DNA from 3 places in the Alteromonas mediterranea DE genome. Region 1 is predicted to be linked to each of the others. Evidence: predicted binding sites of a transcription regulator. Region 1 holds the regulator's gene; each other region holds the start of a gene.
What was found. The regulator FliA, encoded in region 1, starts transcription of late flagellar genes. The targets are predictions, from matches to a motif close to CTAAAGNTNNNNNNNNNNNNGCCGATA.
Positions count from the first base shown of each region.

Region 2: MADE_RS03350 (DUF3530 family protein) is a predicted target of FliA. The motif match lies at 3,770-3,796, and genes of this name have one in related genera.
Region 3: MADE_RS06135 (flagellar protein MotY) is a predicted target of FliA. The motif match lies at 2,811-2,837, and genes of this name have one in related genera.

Region 1 is NC_011138.3:1,202,738-1,208,723, reverse strand. It holds gene MADE_RS05545 (chemotaxis protein CheA) at 1-325, opposite strand, end outside; gene MADE_RS05540 (protein phosphatase CheZ) at 338-1,093, opposite strand; gene cheY (chemotaxis response regulator CheY) at 1,128-1,511, opposite strand; gene MADE_RS05530 (RNA polymerase sigma factor FliA) at 1,548-2,279, opposite strand; gene MADE_RS05525 (MinD/ParA family protein) at 2,276-3,142, opposite strand; gene flhF (flagellar biosynthesis protein FlhF) at 3,148-4,581, opposite strand; gene flhA (flagellar biosynthesis protein FlhA) at 4,611-5,986, opposite strand, start outside.
Region 2 is NC_011138.3:711,867-717,852, forward strand. It holds gene MADE_RS03335 (sensor domain-containing diguanylate cyclase) at 1-864, shown strand, start outside; gene MADE_RS03340 (AmpG family muropeptide MFS transporter) at 893-2,239, opposite strand; gene MADE_RS03345 (hypothetical protein) at 2,337-2,660, opposite strand; gene MADE_RS03350 (DUF3530 family protein) at 2,804-3,688, opposite strand; gene rluA (bifunctional tRNA pseudouridine(32) synthase/23S rRNA pseudouridine(746) synthase RluA) at 3,854-4,570, opposite strand; gene rapA (RNA polymerase-associated protein RapA) at 4,610-5,986, opposite strand, start outside.
Region 3 is NC_011138.3:1,340,150-1,346,135, reverse strand. It holds gene gloA (lactoylglutathione lyase) at 1-375, shown strand, start outside; gene glpQ (glycerophosphodiester phosphodiesterase) at 504-1,664, shown strand; gene MADE_RS06135 (flagellar protein MotY) at 1,758-2,630, opposite strand; gene rnt (ribonuclease T) at 3,020-3,652, shown strand; gene MADE_RS06125 (peroxiredoxin) at 3,774-4,379, opposite strand; gene MADE_RS06120 (bacterioferritin-associated ferredoxin) at 4,655-4,849, shown strand; gene MADE_RS06115 (TonB-dependent receptor) at 4,967-5,986, opposite strand, start outside.

The DNA.
Region 1 (5,986 bases):
GAGCTTTAACCCGCTCAAACATCTCTACCACCACGTCAGTGGCCTGCAAAATAATATCCATCAGTTCTGGGGTTAGGGTTCTTTGTCCATTGCGCATTACGTCAAAAACGTTTTCTGCACCGTGACAAATTTCTACTAACTCTGTGAGCGAAAGAAAGCCCGCTCCACCTTTAACTGTGTGATATCCACGGAAAATTGCATTCAGCAAATCCGCATCTTCAGGATTGTTCTCAAGATCAACGAGCTGTTCTTGTAATTGTTCAAGTATCTCTCCAGCCTCAACCAGAAAGTCCTGTAATATATCCTCGTCAACATCAAACGACATGCGCCCGCTCCCCTAAAAACCTAAGCTAGACAGAAGATCATCTACGTCATCTTGGCCAGAAACGACATCATCGCGTTTCTCGGCGTCAATAATTGGGCCTTCTGCCTCTACACCATCAACCTTATCGGCCTTAACGCTAGATGGTTTAGTTTGTTCTTCACCTTCGCGCTCGCCAAACATGGTTAGCATATTAACTAAGCTATCTTCTACCTCTTTTACAAGGTCGATAACGCGACGGATAACTTGACCCGTTAAGTCTTGATAGCCTTGAGCCATCAATACTTCGGTAAGTAACTGTGTAAGTTTAGCTGACTGAAGCGAACCGTCTTCCAATAATTCGTCTAAATCTGCACATAACGCTTTGAACTCGCCCAACTCGATTTGGCGGTTCATGAGCTTTTTCCACTCAGGCATCACTTTTTCGATACGCACCGACAGCATTTCCGCTATCGGCATACTCGCTTCCACAGCGTCCATTGTAGTATTAGCTGCTTTTTCGGTTTCTTCAATTACGTAGGTTAGGCGGGATTGTGCATCGGGAATATCGTCGGTAGCTAAGTTTTTGATGCGGTCGTCAATTTGAAAATTATTTAACGCGTCATGGAGTTGACGCGTTAACTTTCCTACTTCAGCAAATAGCTCAACGTTTTCCTTCATTGAGGCAGCTTCAAGTAGAGCGTTAGCAGACGCGTTGTCACCTTCTTCCAGATAGGTGACAAGCTGTTTGGCCTCTTCTAACGAAATTGGAACGTTTACATTCGTTGTCATCCAGTAAACCTCATTTATCTGGTGAGCGTCTGGATCAACCTAAACGTTCGAAAATTTTATCTAATTTTTCTTTTAAAGTTGCAGCGGTGAATGGTTTAACGACATAGCCGTTAACGCCCGCTTGTGCAGCGGCAACAATTTGCTCTTTTTTCGCTTCTGCAGTTACCATTAGTACAGGTAAATGCTTAAGTTTGTCGTCGGCTCTTATTGCGCGCAGCAAATCGATACCTTGCATTCCTGGCATGTTCCAATCGGTAACAACGAAATCAAAATCACCTTGCTGCAGCATAGGCAATGCAGTGCTTCCGTCATCCGCTTCCTGGATGTTAGAAAAACCTAAATCTTTAAGCAGGTTTTTGATGATACGTCTCATGGTTGAAAAATCGTCAACCACAAGAATTTTCATGCTTTTGTCCAAAATAGCCTCCAATGAGGGGTTAATTGTTATTAATTTCTATTCTTCGTCAGCTTGCCACGACTTCATTCGTGATTTGAGTTTTAACATGGCCTGACTGTGAATTTGGCTGACTCTTGACTCACTAACATCAAGAACTTCGCCAATTTCTCTTAAGTTCAGTTCTTCATCATAGTACAGTGAAAGAACAATTGCTTCTCGTTCAGGTAATGTCGTAATGGCATGGGCAAGCGCTTTTTGAAACGCGCCTTGCATTAAATCTTCAAGCGGCGCATCACTACCTCTACTCTGCTCAGTAGTAATTACATCTTCCGACACACCTAAATCTTCAATACCTACCAGCTTTCCCGCATTAACCTCATTAAGCATTTGGTGATAGTCCTGCAAGCTTACATTAAGCTTATCAGCAATATCAGAATCTCTCGCATCGCGGCCTGTTTCGCTCTCTACCTGTGAAATAGCCTCGGTAATAGCACGTCCATTTCTATGTACTGAACGCGGGGTCCAATCGCCTTTACGTATCTCATCTAACATAGCACCACGAATGCGAATGCCTGCGAAAGTTTCAAAGCTCGCGCCTTTCGACCCGTCGAAGTTACGCGCAGCTTCTAGCAAACCAATCATACCCGACTGGATCAGGTCATCAACAAGAACACTGGCCGGCAATCGCGCAATCAAGTGATGCGCAATGCGCTTAACCAATGACGCATGTCGTTCGACTAACTGCGATTTATCGGTTTGTTGACGATAAGCGGCGGCCTTGCTGTTCAACGCTGACTTCCTACTGCTTTTTCTGCAACGAGTTGTTCAATAAAAAACTCTAGGTGACCGCCCGGTTGTGCCGGAATGGGCCACGTAAGGGCTCTACTCGCAAGCTGAGTAATCGCAACAGCGGCGGGAGAACCCGGATACGCATCAACAATAGCCGTTTGTTTTCTCACGGCTTTGCGGATATTCTCATCAAAAGGTACGGTTGCCACTAATTCTAGTGCAACATCTAAAAAACGCCCTGTCACTTTGCTTAATTTGCTAAATAATTCCTGACCTTCCCGTACATCGCGAACCATATTCGCCACAACTTTAAAGCGAAATACACCGTGCTCACGATTAAGAATCTTTATTAAGGCATAGGCGTCAGTTAACGAGGTGGGCTCATCGCAAACCACTACCATGATGTCTTGAGAAGCTTTTGAAAAACTCAACACCATGTCTGAAATACCGGCCGCGGTATCTACGATGAGTACATCGATTTGCGAACGCAATTCACTAAAGGCTCTGATAAGACCCGCGTGCTGCGTTGGCGATAATTCTGCCATTGATTGCGTGCCAGAGGTGGCAGGCGCAATTTTAATACCGTGGGGGCCGGTGACTAACACTTCATCAAGCGTGCACTCGCCAGATAGCACGTGGGAAAGGTTTTTCTCAACCCGCAAACCTAGCATTACGTCTACGTTCGCCAGTCCGAGGTCGGCGTCGAGAACCATAACTCGCTTACCCTGCTTCGCCATAGCGATAGCGGTGTTTAGCGTAATGTTTGTTTTACCTACGCCACCTTTACCTCCGGTGACGGCGATAACTTTGATTAACCGTGATTGCTTCATTTTTCTTAAGCTACTCGCTTGGTCGTCAATCATACTGCTTATGCTGTTTTAATTGCGTTGTTGCTACTAGTATGATTCAAACCGTACTTTTTATAAAGCTTTGCAGCGGCAGAAACTAAAGATTTTGCCTCCGCAATCTTAATGTCTTCAGGTACTTTCTGACCGTCGGTGACATAACTAACCGGCAGTTGATATTCAACTGCAGCGCTCAATACCTCTCCTAAAGAGTAGCATTCATCTAACTTTGTGAAAATACAGCCACTTAGTTCGATATCATCATAAGCCTTAATGATGCGCTGTAGGGCAGGATATTGTGTATTTGCCTGCGCTACCAAATATTTTTTAACTTTTGGCATTTGACCATTATCAAACTGCTTAATCTGTTTAATTAAACGGCTATCCCGTTGGCTAAACCCTGCCGTATCAATCAATACTAGACGCTTATGACGAAGTTGGAATAATAAATCCGCAAGTTCTTCACTAGTCTGCGCTTTTCTCACCGTACAGCCAATAATTTTTCCGTATGTCGCGAGCTGCTCATAGGCCGCAATTCTATACGTATCTATGGTAATCATTGCTACTGAATCTGCACCGTACTTTTGTGCATAGCGAGCAGCTAGTTTTGCAACCGTCGTTGTTTTACCTGTGCCCGTCGGTCCGACTAAGGCAACTGCACCTTGCGCACTAAGTATATCGTTTCCTGTCACATTTATGCGATTAGCCAATAGGTTAAGAAGATACACCCATGCGTCTCGTTCATTGTAGTGTGCTGGTGTATAGTTAATTAGCTGACTGGCAAGTGCACTGCTTAACCCCATATCCGTTAGACGGGTAATCAAGTATTGATGTACCGGTTTTTGACGCTTGTTTTTCGCTTCCATCAAGTCTGCAACCTGATATTGTAAAACATCGCGCAACGACGCTAACTCTTCTTTAATTTGCGCCAATTCTGCAGATTGAGAGACGGGTGCCTCGTCTATGCTGGACGCTTGGTGGTCGGGAAATGTTGTTGCTCTGCCTTCGTCTTGTGCAAGGTGCTGGCTTTCTACGTCATCAATAAAGGCTTCTGAGAAATCAAGGTGTGACGCAATTTCGTTGGCATGTCTCGCATTTGCAGACATAGGCTGATTATGGTTGGCTGAATGCGACTGCGATGCTGAAGCATTACTTGATGAAGGCGCACTACCGCCGTGCTGCTTTTCTAACAGAGCTTTTAAACTGTCGGGGCCATCATCACCGATAATCTCACTTAAGCTAGGCACGGCTTTTTGACCTGATGCTTTAGGGGTTGCTTTAGGCGATGTTTTTGGAGTGAAGAGTTTTGCTTCAGGCTCTTTATCATAGGCGGCAACAAGCTCAATGCCATCGGCAACTTTGCGGTTCGACATGATCACTGCATCACTGCCTAACTCAGCTTTAACTTGGCTTAACGCCTCACGCATATCTTTGCCGAAGAAACGTCTAATTTTCATTGCAACCTCTCCAATCACCCAGTGTCAGATTATTGACCGACCGAACTGACTATTTTTATTTGTTTGTCGTCAGGCACTTCTTGGTAAGAAAGCACATGGAGCCCAACAACCGAATACTTTAAGAAGCGAGACAGAACGGGTCGCAGCATGCCAGAGGTTAGGAGTACTGCAGGCTCTCCTTCTAACTCTTGCTGCTGACTGGCTTGCTGCAATGATTTTTGCAGCTTGTCTGCCAAACCTGGTTCGATACCAGCGCCATCTTCGCCACCTGCTTGAAGTGACTGGTGCAACATCTGTTCCAACTCTGGCGCCAAGGTTATGACAGGTATCTCTTTTGCCCCTTGGGTAATTTCTTGGACAATAAGACGTTTAAGCGCAATACGAACGGCAGAGACCAATACATCCGGGTCTTGGCTGCGAGTGCCGTATTCACTTAAGGTTTGAACAATAGTGCGCATATCGCGAATAGGCACGCCCTCAAATAGTAGGGTTTGAAGCACTTTTACCACCGTGCTTAGCGGCAAGATATCTGGTACTAAACCTTCCACCAATTTAGGGTGCTGCTTAGCCAGCATATCAAGTAACTGCTGCGCTTCTTCGTGACCAAGTAGCTGATAAGCATTGTTAGTTAACAACTGGCTAAGGTGGGTAGCCACAACGGTAGCTGCATCAACAACGGTGTACCCCAAGGTTTGCGCGTGTTCTCGTTTATTCGGCTTGATCCACACCGCATCTAAACCAAACGCAGGGTCTTTGGTGGCGCGACCTTCTAATTTGCCGAAGACCTGCCCGGGGTTGATAGCCAACTCTTCATCATGACTGATAACAGAGTCGCCAATGGTGACGCCAAGCATAGCAATAGTGTAGGTATTAGGCTCTAAATCTAAATTATCGCGAATGTGTACTGGGGGAATAAGAAAACCAAGTTCTTGGGAGAGCTTTTTACGCACCCCTTTTATGCGCGTCAACAATTCGCCACCTTGAGATTTATCAACCAGTGGTATTAATCGATAGCCGACCTCCAACCCGATAGTATCAACCTGCTGAACGTCATCCCACCCCAGCTCTTTAACCTCTGGGGCCACCGTGTCGTCTTTCATCACATTATCAGGGACCGACGGTGCCGCAGCCTTTTTCTTTTCCTGAACTGTCTGCCAATAGGCAACGCCCGCAATTAAAAACGAGAACCCTAAAAATGCAATGTGGGGCATACCTGGAATAATACCCATCACAAATAGCACGCCCGATGCAATATAAAGCGCTTGTGTGTTGCCTAATTGTCCGCGGATCTCTTTACCCATTTCTTGGGTTTCGTTTTCACGAGTAACAATTATCGCGGTCGCTACAGAAAGCAGAAGTGAAGGTATTTGAGCAACCAGCCCATCACCGATAGTAAGGATGGTAT
Region 2 (5,986 bases), 490 kb from region 1:
GTATGGAACAAATTTTTAGAAAACCACAGTGCTAAAAAAGTCGATTTTATAATCGGGCATAGCCTGTTTGACCACTTTCCTGAAATAGAAGAAAAGTGGCTTAGAACCAAGGTCGACCCGGTTTTTAATTTGAAAAGCCCCGTGTTTATTATTTGGGAGCAGCGCCCTTACCTATTCAAATTTGCCTGTAATCGCCCCGTTACCTGTGCTGCTGAGTATATGTATCAGAACGTGACCATGTTTCCCATCGTTGATAAAGATGGCAATGTGGAGCGTTTTTGTATGCTTGTATACGATGTGACAGAGCAAGCGCTAGGTAAGCTAGGTATGGAGCACCTCAATCAAGAGCTTAAAACAGCGAGCCGTGTAGATGGCCTAACCGGGCTATTCAACCGTCGCTACTGGCAAGAACGTTTTGACGAAATGTATAAGCTTTGCGTTAGAAGAGACAAGCCTAGCACGGCAGTTATGCTAGATATTGACCACTTTAAACGCATTAATGACACCTACGGTCATCAGGCGGGCGACAAGGTCATAAAAATGCTAGCGGCTTTGATAAAACGCTGTGTGCGCGAAACCGATTTAGCCGGGCGCTATGGTGGAGAAGAGTTCGCGATTATCCTCAATGACTCTACCGTTGAAGATGCGCGTATTGTCGCTGAGCGAATTCGTCAGCTCGCACAGCGTTTGGTGGTCGAGCACGAAGGCGAGTCGATAAATTTTACCGTCAGCCTTGGTCTTGCCCAATTTTGTTCAGCGTTTAAAGGCCCTCTGGCATGGTTAGAATGTGCAGATAAAGCGCTTTATGACGCAAAAGAAAGCGGTCGAAATCAATATCGCGTTTATGATACAAGCCAACGCTAGCTTGCTAACAGGCAAGCTAGTTAGAGTGTTAAGCCGTTTCCACGCGCTTTATATGGTGACGAATTGAATACAAAAAGCAAAGGCTTGGAATAACCATTACGGCAGTAATGATGAAAAATAAACTCCAGTTGCCGTTTAAGCTATCAACAACAATACCGCTGCTAGAGGCAACCAATGTCCTGCCGGCTACACTTAATGACGCCATCAGCGCATACTGAGTGGCGCTAAAGGCTCTGTTGCACAGCAGCGAGATAAAAGCGACCATCGCTACCGTACTCCATGCGCCGGTAAACCCATCAACGATCACCGTGACGGCGAGTAACGAGGTGGATGGGCCCGTTTGCGCAATCAGCGCAAAAAGAAGATTCGACGCCGCCATGGCGACGCCCGCAATCATCAGCCCTCGATATATGCCGTAGCGAATATTAACTAAGCCTCCTAACAAAGAAAAAACAATGGTCACCCACCAGTTGAGTAATTTCGAATAGGTGGCAATGTCACTGTTGGAGAACCCTACCTCTTTATAAAAAACGATACTCATGCGCCCTAAAAATGCTTCGCCAATTTTAAATAGAAAGATGAAAAGCAGAAACGACGCTGCTAGTTTCACACCATTGCGGTTAAAAAACTCGGCAAAAGGCGTGATAAGCGTGGTTCTAATCCAATAGACAAGTGGCGAGCTCGTAGCGTTGGCGTCTGTTATCTTTTCAAGCAAAGCCTCTCTATCAATCTGAGGTTCATCTGCTATGCACGTAGCGCACATTAAAAGTACCATTATTACGCTTAGCAAAAGATAAATGTTGGGCCATGACCACGTCGTTAAGTCGGCCAAGAAAAACGGTATGGCACCAAGCCCACCATACCCTGTCCACCAGCCAGCCGTCGCCACAGAGGACGCTGCTGACATACCGTCTTTATCCTCTTTTTCCACACAATCGATGCGAAAGCCATCAATGGCGATGTCCTGTGTAGCTGACGCTACAGCAATGAGCAGACCAATTAACGCTACGTAATACAAGTCGTAAGTTGCACTTAGCTGCGACATACCAAGACAGAGTAAAACGATGCAGCCTTGCATAGCGAAAATCCACCCTTTACGCTGACCTAATAGTGGTGGCTTGAGCTTATCTACAAGGGGCGACCATAAAAAGTTGAATGAGTAAGTGGCAAAGATAATTCCGAAAAGGCCGATTGCAGAGCGGGACAAGCCTTCGTCTTTTAGCCACGCTGATAGCACTGAGCCAATCATTATCCAAGGGAAACCGCTGGAAATACCAAACAGAAAAATACTTAAATAGCGTTTGTCGTTGAACGTTTTTAAAGCGGTAAGCAAAACTTCAGCCTTTGGCAATAACTCAAAAGCATATTGAGCCACGAAGTACGAGGTTTAGCAATAACCCATTGAGCGGCAATAGGTAAGTATCGACATCCTGTGACGTTGTTGGTCACTTATTTTTGCCGTAGACGGGAGCCTAAGGGCGTATCCCCACGCAGTCCAAAGGGCAATGACCTAATCCTTCGAGAAAATTGACGCAGTTATTAAGTTCATCAATGAGAAACTGATCTTTTGTCAGTTTCTCTTCGTTCCAGTAATGCACTTGATGAAGTACATGCCAAAACACCCGTTCTTTTTGTGTATAGGGCTGGGTTAACGTGTATTCAATTTGGCCCCACTCTTCCATACTATCCCAGAAAAATAGCTCGATCTCCTCGATAGGAAGCTCTCCTTGCCAAAATGCTCTCAAATAGAAACACAGCTGCTTTGCTTTGTTGTCTACAAAATCTTGAACATTCACAAGTAATTCAACCGTCTCTGTTTGCTATGAAATATTATAGTCTATAACGCAGTTACCACGTGCCAGGGCAGGGTATTATTTTGTCTGAAATACTTAGGTAACTGTTTTGGGTGCTAATTTAGCCTAATCGGTAGGTGAATAAATTACCAGCCCAAGTGGCGGGTCCAGCCTATGGCGCTATTTGCAACCATCTGAATTTGTGGGGGTTTGTGAATATCTCTTATACTAAAGGTTAAAGAATTATTTGGAATATTTATTTGCCGGTAGTGCAACTTTAGTGCGTTTTTTGCTCTAATTTTCCTTTTTAATGTGGTATTGCTCTCCCAATCATTAAAGTTGTTAAGAGAAACATCTAGGACAGGGTAGTTGGCCTGAGCCATGGTTTCTATTACTAAGTTATTGGTGGACTCTTCGGGCCAAAAGGGCGATATGGCAATGAATGTATCTGGCTCTAAGGCGGGCTGTTGTTCTGTGGCAGACAAAAATGTGGTGGCAAGCATGCCTTGGGCTATTACCATGCGATAGCCGCCTCGGTCCTGTAAATAATTATACAACGCGCTGAGTTGAAGCGTGAGCGCAGTAACGGTCGTTTCGAAGCTAAGGTATTGTGTGAGTTGATTGCTACGAGGGTGTATCTCATTGGGTTGTGATGAAGGCGCGCTATCACCCTCATCTAAAGAACCAGGCATCGTATCTTCGTTTATTGGCTCACTGGGTGTTACGGGTAAATGAAAAGGGCTAATGACTACGTTCCAGCCTTTTTCTGCGAGCAAGTCGGCAAGGCTATTGCCTTGTGAAAGCGTGAGGCTAGATGGGAAAGGTTCGGTAAGAACTATGGCTGTACCAAGAGGCAGTGGTGTTTTGGCCCCTATTTCAATGATCGGTGCTTCGCCTTCACCCACCATGATTGTTTTTACTTCACCAGGTAAGTAAGCATTACTCACGTCTTTCAGAAAGTTGCTGTGCGCCGTCATAGGTAAGAGGGATACGATGACAGCAAATAACAGAAGGATAGTTTGCCTTTTCATAGAAGAGAGATTTGCCTTTTAGTTCTACCCATTAACTGGTGCTTAACCCGTTGCTTCGTTTGTACCAATAACTAAAACAGTTATCGGCACTCTAAGCAAAAACTATAGCAATGGTTAAAAAGAATAACGGGGGGTTAGCACGTCACAGTAAAAGGCAAATTAACGCTAGTCTCTATCAATAGAAAGGGCGCCTGGGCGATAATGGCTAAACGGGATAGGGGTTTTAAAATGTAACCACTTTTCCAATGTTGGGTGAGTCAAGCTTAAACTTTCAGCGTGAAGTTGAAGGCGAGGGGCCATACTAAGCGCCTCGTCATGAGCATACAACCGGTCACCTAAGATTGGGTGGCCCAAGGCTAGCATGTGCACCCGTAGTTGGTGTGAGCGCCCTGTAATGGGATATAACGCCACTAAGGTATAGCGGCGCGCTGCATCGTCAGTGGCACGCTCAATGACTTCAAACCGCGTAATGGCTTTTTTGCCCCGTTCGAAGTCCACCATTTGTTTTGGTCTATTAGGCCAGTCGCAGATAAGGGGTAAGTCTACTTCGCCCGAATCTTCCTCTATATGGCCGTGAACCCGCGCGAAATAGCGTTTTTGGGTTAGCCGAAGCTCGAACTGCTTAGAGATATGGCGATGACTGTCTTTGTTAAGTGCCAGTACTAAAATACCCGAAGTGGCCATATCTAACCGGTGTACCACGGTAGCAGTGGGGTACACAGTGTTAACACGGCTAATCAGAGAGTCGCGGTGTTCTAGTGCTTTACCGGGAACACTCAATAGCCCGCTGGGTTTGTGTGCTACCACCATATCCTCATCCTGATACAAAATATCAAGATAAGGCGTCATTGGTGGGTTATAAACAAAGCTCGGGTTAGCCATTGCGTTGTGTCACTTATAAGTAGCCGTTAAGGGGGAGCGTTACGGATTGTTTACCACAATTCGCAACGCATCTAGCTGAACATCAGCTTCCTGAATTACCTTATCGAGGGCATTCATTTGCGTTTCAATGAACTCAATTTCACTGTCTCGCACCGCTGGATTGCGCTTTTGTAAGTCGCGTAAACGTTGAATTTCTTCGCCCAAGGTCAAGTGCATGGTATTCAACGCGTCGTGCTGCTTTTGATTGGCCTGCTGGTGGGCAAGCTTACGCGCCTTCTCAATAGCCAACTCAAGTGGCTGTTGCAGGGCTTTCAATAGCTGCGCTGAAATTTTACGTCCAATCTTACGTTTCACATCGAAGCTTAAGTCAGACGCATTTCCTTGTGCATCTAAGCATACGCGTACCGGCGTCTGCGGTAAGAAACGGCCAAGCTGCAACGCTTTTGGCGCTTGAGCATGAAGAACAAATAACGCCTCTATCCAGTATGCGCCTTTTGGCAGCGACGGCTCAGCAATAAAGCCCATGCTACTCTTGCCGTGAACATCCGTAAGGATAACGTCAATGGCGGTATGAACAAGAGGGTGGTCCCAGCTAAGAAACTGCACGTTCTCTAAGGTTGTTGCCACACGGCGCTTGTAGGTGACTGTCATTCCCTCAGGGTCAAGGCCAGGAAGCTGACTCACCATAGACTCGGTAGGCATAAGAATAAAGCAGTCGTTGCCTTTCTCTTCTTGCTGTACACCGATAGCGTCGAACACGCGGCCCATGAAGCGCGATAGATCTTGTTCGCTATCAAGGGTAACAATGTCTTCGAGTAACTGCTCTACGCGCCCTTCACCAGAGGCATTTAACTCTAGTAAGCGATCTCGTCCGGCCTCCAACTGCGCTACAAGCTGGCTGTTCAGCGTTACGCTCATATTGATAAGTTCATCACGAGCGCTTATATCATCGGGATGTAAGCATGCACCAACAAGCAACGGTTTAACGTCATCGAATACGCCAGAGCCTGTCGGGCAGGTTTTCTCAAATGCGTTTAGTCCTTCATGGTACCAATCTAACAACACATGCTGCGCGGTCTTAGCAAGATACGGTACGTGAATTTGTACTGTTTGCGTTTGGCCAATTCGATCGAGTCGACCAATGCGCTGTTCCAGTAAATCAGGTGTAATGGGTAAATCGAACAACACCAAATGGTGGGCAAACTGGAAGTTACGGCCTTCACTGCCAATTTCGCTACACAGTAGAATTTGTGCACCTTCTTCCTCGTCGGCAAAGTAGTGAGCAGCCTTGTCGCGCTCTACAATGCTCATACCTTCGTGGAATACGCTGTGTCGAATGCCTGATTGAGTGCGAATGACTTCACCTAGCTCTTGCGCAGTGCGAGCACTGGCACAAATAAGCAGTATTTTTTCAGG
Region 3 (5,986 bases), 140 kb from region 1:
AACTTGGAAGCGTCTTTACACTTTTATACCTCACTTATGGGGATGCGCCTATTGCGCCAGTCTGAGAACAAAGAGTACGAATACACGCTGGCGTTTGTAGGCTACGGTGATGAGTCTGATAGCACAGTGTTAGAGCTTACCTACAACTGGGGCGACAATACTTACGAAAAAGGCGACGCTTATGGCCATATCGCCATTGAAGTTGATGATATCTATCGCTTCTGTGAGAACCTCGAAGCAAACGGCGCCGATGTTTATCGAAAACCAGGGCCGGTAAAAGGCGGTTCCACTGTTATAGCCTTTGTGCGCGACCCCGATGGTTACGCCATAGAGCTTATTCAAAACAAATCAATCTCGCTAGAACAGTCGCACTAATTATTCGTGCCTGTGGCTTGCATTGAAAGCATTTTTTCAGGCACGAATTATGGCTTCGGATTTATGGGCACAATGTAAGTTCATAGGTTACACGGCAGAGATAAATGACAACATGGAGCGATATTGTCATGCTACGCAAACGCTTAGGCTTTTTTAAGAGCACGACGGCAATTGCCACGTCACACGTAAATTCAACACAGCAAACACATGGTGATTGGCTTGGGCGCTGTATTTATTGTGTTAGCGCTAAAGCGCGTAACATAATGCCCGCAATTGCACTGGCTGTTTCAAGCTACATAGCAGCTCCAACTTTGCATGCCGACACTCACGAACTGACTAGTGCTCAACGCTTCTCAGTCATCGCTCACCGCGGTGCTTCTGGCTACCTACCTGAGCATACTCTTGAAGCCGCTACCCTCGCCTTTTCTTTGAAACCTGACTTTATTGAGCAAGATGTAGTTATTAGCAAAGATAATGTTCCCGTGGTACTTCACGATATTCATTTAGAAACCGTGACGAACGTTGAAGCTGTCTACCCTAAGCGCCACAGAGCCGATGGCAGGTATTACGCGCGAGACTTTACCTTAGAAGAGTTACGAAACCTACGGGTTCACGAGCGAGCAAACAGCGATGGGAAACAAGTATTTGAAAATCGTTATCGCGGCCAACAGGCTCAGTTTACCCTTGCTACATTAGCAGAGCACTTTGAATTAATCAGCGAACTAAATCGCCAATTTGGTACTTCAGTAGGCGTTTACCCCGAAGTCAAATCGCCTGCTTTTCATAGTAACGAAGGGGTCGACGCTAGCAAAATTGTTATCGATATGCTGAATACCTATGGCTTTGGTGGAGAAAGTGGCAACAGCTATCTTCAGTGTTTCGACTTCAAAGAGGTGAAACGCATTCGCGAAACACTAGGCTATAAAGGCAAAGTGGTTATGCTTATTGGCGAAAATGATTGGGGCGAAAGCGACACCGACTATGACTGGCTTCGCACTAAAGAGGGTATGGGCGAGGTAGCTTCTTATGCTGATGGCATTGGCCCATGGCTAGGCCACTTACTGAACAAGAAAGCAATGGCAGAAGGAAAATTAGAAGCGGCAAAATGGCTTGAATACGCCCATGATAATTCGCTGACCATTCATCCTTACACCTATCGCGAAGACGCTTTGCCTGCAGGCATGACAGGGACACAGCTGTTAGAAGCGTTAGAGAATGTAGCTAACGTCGACGGCGTGTTCACCGACCATGTTGTACCGGTTACCAGGTGGCGTGCACAAAAGGACTAAGTATTAAAGGTATGGGCGCTTTATATTCAAATGCAGTGTGTATGCGCATATTGAGTTAAAGCGTCTGGCGGTTAGGCACTGTAACTTAAAAAGCTACGACTTAGAAAGCCTAACCACTACGCGACGGTTTTGGGCACGGCTTTCACGTGTATCGTTAGGCGCGATGTGACGTTTTTCGCCATGTCCGGTCAACTGAATTCTGTCTTCTGGCACACCTAGCGTGGTCAAGTAGCTCTTCACTTCGTTAGCCCGACGTATAGAAAGCTGCTCATTGTTCCATCGGCCACCATAGCTATCGGTATAGCCGTCTAATAGTACAAGTTCTAGCTCACTGTCTTCTTTCAAATACTCACCTATCATGGTTAAGCGTTTTTGCGAGTATTTGGTCAGTTCTGTACTGTTGTTTTGATATGACAGTACGGTATAAGCAATGTCGTCGAAATTGAATGGCAGTAAGTTAGACACACACTTTACAAATTCTTGGTATACCCCAGAAAAGTTACTCGCATTTAATGCAACACTCACCTGATCGTACTTGTTGTACCAATCTTGGTAATAAATAGTGGGCCAGAAACCTTTTTCAAGTTCAGACAGCATTGTCCAAGCGGCGTCCTGCGGTAAGTCACCGTTGTACTGCTTGCGGATAGACATATCGGCTATAGGTTTTGGCGCTACGCCCGGCATCCACTTTGGTGGAACGGAATAAACAGCAGCCATATCGAATTTACTCGGTAGTAAATGCATGTCTAGCTCAAATTCCATATTCAATTGCTTTGACGCCGTGCTGGTAAACATAGCCTCGCCATAACCTGGTAATTCGTGGTTCAGTGTACACTGAAGACGTGTGTCGGAATCGATGCGCCAGTTGGAGCTTTCAATGGTCGCAGAATATTGTCGCATAGCAGCGTGGGAAGATAGCGACCCCACAATCCCCATCAAAGCGATATATTTTAATTTAGACACCATACTTCGACACCATAACGAAAATCAGACTAACACGGGTATGGGTTACGTTAACCGTCAACCACGTTTTCAACAACTTGCGAGAGCGCACACAAGCAAGTGAGCATTCGTCGGCATATCTATTTCAAGACAGGTACTAAAAGAACAAGAAATAGCGACGCACGTTAAGACGCTCTACATAACTATCGTCCAAAGTGTAGAAAAGTTTAGCGTTTAATACCATTCGCGTTTCAGGTTTTTGCTACTATCCTGATTTATAAACAATAGTGTTTCAATTGAAACTGGCAACTCGGTGGCATCCTTGCGATAATTCAGCTATTACATACATTTCGCATGTTGGTGCGCATTAACGCCACCAGCCAGTTTTCTCAATCTAGTCTACAAGAGTGTTTATGTCTGCCAACCCGCCCCTTCTTTCCCAGCGCTTTAGAGGTTATTTCCCTGTAGTTATTGATGTTGAAACTGCGGGCTTTAATGCGGGAACCGACGCCTTGCTGGAGCTCGCGGCAGTTACGGTAAAAATGGATGACGACGGCATTCTCCATCCCGATGAAACCTTTCACTACCATATAGATCCGTTTGAGGGCGCTAATCTAGAACCCGCAGCGTTGGAATTTAATGGCATCGATCCGAATTGCGCCTTGCGCGGGGCAATTGAAGAAAGTGAAGCCATGAAGGACTTATGCAAAGGTATCCGAAAGGCGCAAAAAAACGCTGGTTGTCAGCGCTCGGTGATTGTTGCCCACAACGCCACTTTCGACCAGAGCTTTGTAAATGCGGCAATAGAGCGTTGTAACATCAAACGCACGCCGTTTCACCCGTTCGTCTCGTTTGATACCACCAGCCTTGCCGGCCTTGCGTTAGGGCAAACGGTGTTGGTTAAAGCCTGCCGCGCAGCGGGAATCGCTTTTGATCAAAGTGAAGCGCACAGCGCACTATACGATGCCCAAAAAACAACCGAACTATTTTGCTTTATGGTTAACCGGTACAAAGCATTAGGCGGATGGCCGGTAGAAAATGATTAACTGAACAAGGTATTTGAGATACTGGTATTCATACTGGGCTCACCCAACACGTTTTTATTTATAAGCTCAAACAAAAACAGCGCCTAAAAGCGCTGTTTTTTCTACTCTTCAAGTAGCTAGCTTACAGCTTGTCTGCTTCTTCAGATAGGTACTTAGCTACACCTTCAGGTGAGGCGTCCATACCAGATTTACCTTCAGTCCAGCCTGCAGGGCAAACTTCACCGTGCTCTTCGTGGAACGCCAGTGCATCAACCATACGAAGCATTTCATCAACGTTACGGCCAAGAGGAAGATCGTTAACCACTTGGTGACGCACCATACCTGCCTCGTCGATTAAAAATGAACCGCGGAATGCAACACCATCTTCCGGATGCTCAACATCGTAAGCTTGACAGATATCGTGTTTAACATCAGCCACGAGAGTGTACTTAACTGGGCCAATACCACCTTGATTTACTGGGGTATTTCTCCAGGCATTGTGTGAGAATTGAGAGTCGATAGAAACACCGATCACTTCAACACCACGTTTTTTGAACTCGTCAAAACGCTTGTCAAAAGCGATCAGTTCAGAAGGGCAAACGAAAGTGAAGTCTAGCGGATAGAAGAACACAACCGCTTTTTTACCTTTGATTGCTTCGCTTAACGTAAAAGAATCAACAATTTCACCGCTACCTAGTACCGCTGCAGCTGTAAAATCAGGTGCCGGACGGCCAACTAATACACTCATGAGTCTCTCCATTTATATGTGGATTGTAATAATAGAAGTGATTGCGTTGCGCGACCACTTAAAATAGATATTGCTAGCTTGGGAGATAGGTACGATTACTAAAATAACAATATTAAACAATGTGTTTTTTCACTGATCCTACCAATAGGGGTTCATTCGCTAAACTTTAAGCACAGATTTTCATCATTTACCCTTTATTAAATTTGCCAATATCTACTTGCCAAATTAATGAATAGCAATTATTATCATTTACAGATTCATTTGGAGTACGTTTAATGTTTGTTTGCATGTGCTATGGGGTAACAGATAAAAGCATTCGCGCGGCGGTTGAAGAAAACGGCGTGGGAAATATGCGTGAGTTACGTCAACATTTAGAGCTTGGCTCGCAGTGCGGTAAGTGCATTACTATGGCTCAACAAATTATTGACCAAACCATCATTGATGAATCATTATTTAAAGACGTAGGTTAAGGTCAGCAACCTAATACTTAACCTTTCCGGTCCCTTCTCCCTCTTGTAACGCGTTTCTTTGCTACGACACATTCAGCATATATATTGACACCAAAAGCACCGGCCATTACCGCAGTGTTAATTAAAGGTGTATTCGATGCCTGCGTAATAAAAAGCGCCGTTAATGCCGCCTGGAGATGTAGGTGGATAAAGCGCGCCAACCTCGCCTTGAAACGGGTTTTCGTCAGGCAGTGCATCGAACAAGTTTTGCGCGCCTAACGTAAGCTGAATGTGTGGTTGTACTTTCCAAGCGAGTTGCGCGTCAAACGTCGTTAATGCACTGCCGTATATATCCATTCCCGCCGATGCATCGAGGTGGTCTTCGTAAAACTCACCATAGTAGTTTAATCGCCATGTTAGCGCCCAGTTATCTTTGACTTGCTCAAGGGTAACGCTTCCCCTGTGAGCCGGGAGGTTATCTTCTAGCATACGAATGCGCGACGGCGTTAAGTTAGGCAAAAGCTGCATTTCATCGTTAACTAGTGCAGGATAAAGCGTAAGGCGTTCCACCTGCGTATCTGTCCAGTTGTAAGCGAGTAATAACGCGTTAGCCCAGTCATTGTATGAAAAACTGTAGTTTACAACTAAATCTACGCCCTGGGTCTTAGTATCAAAATCATTAGTAAAGTATTTTGCTGCATTGTACTTAACTGCATCTGGCCTTCCCTGTGCAACCAGCGCGCTAATATCTTGTTCAGTCAACGGAATCGCTGAGGTGGTACTGATGCGATCTGAGAGGCGAATATTGAAATAGTCGAGCGTTGCGAAAAAGTTGTCGCTTGCCTGCATGACCATGCCCAGACTGAAATTGACCGATTCTTCTGGTGTAAGTGGTGTCGCGCCGAGCTGTAATGAAATGAGGTCCGTTGGCGGCAAGGTGGCTTGGTCTTCAAGCCCATTAACGCCATAAGCAGTTGTTACATTAATCACGTTGCTCTGGCCCACTGTCGGGGCTTTGAAGCCTGTATTAACTGACCCTCGCAATGCAAAGGTGTCGTTAAGTTTATAACGCATGCTCAATTTGCCGTCAAAGGTAGAGCCAAAGTCACTAAAATGCTCAACTCTAGCAGCCAGTCCAACCTGCATCGCTTCAGTTAG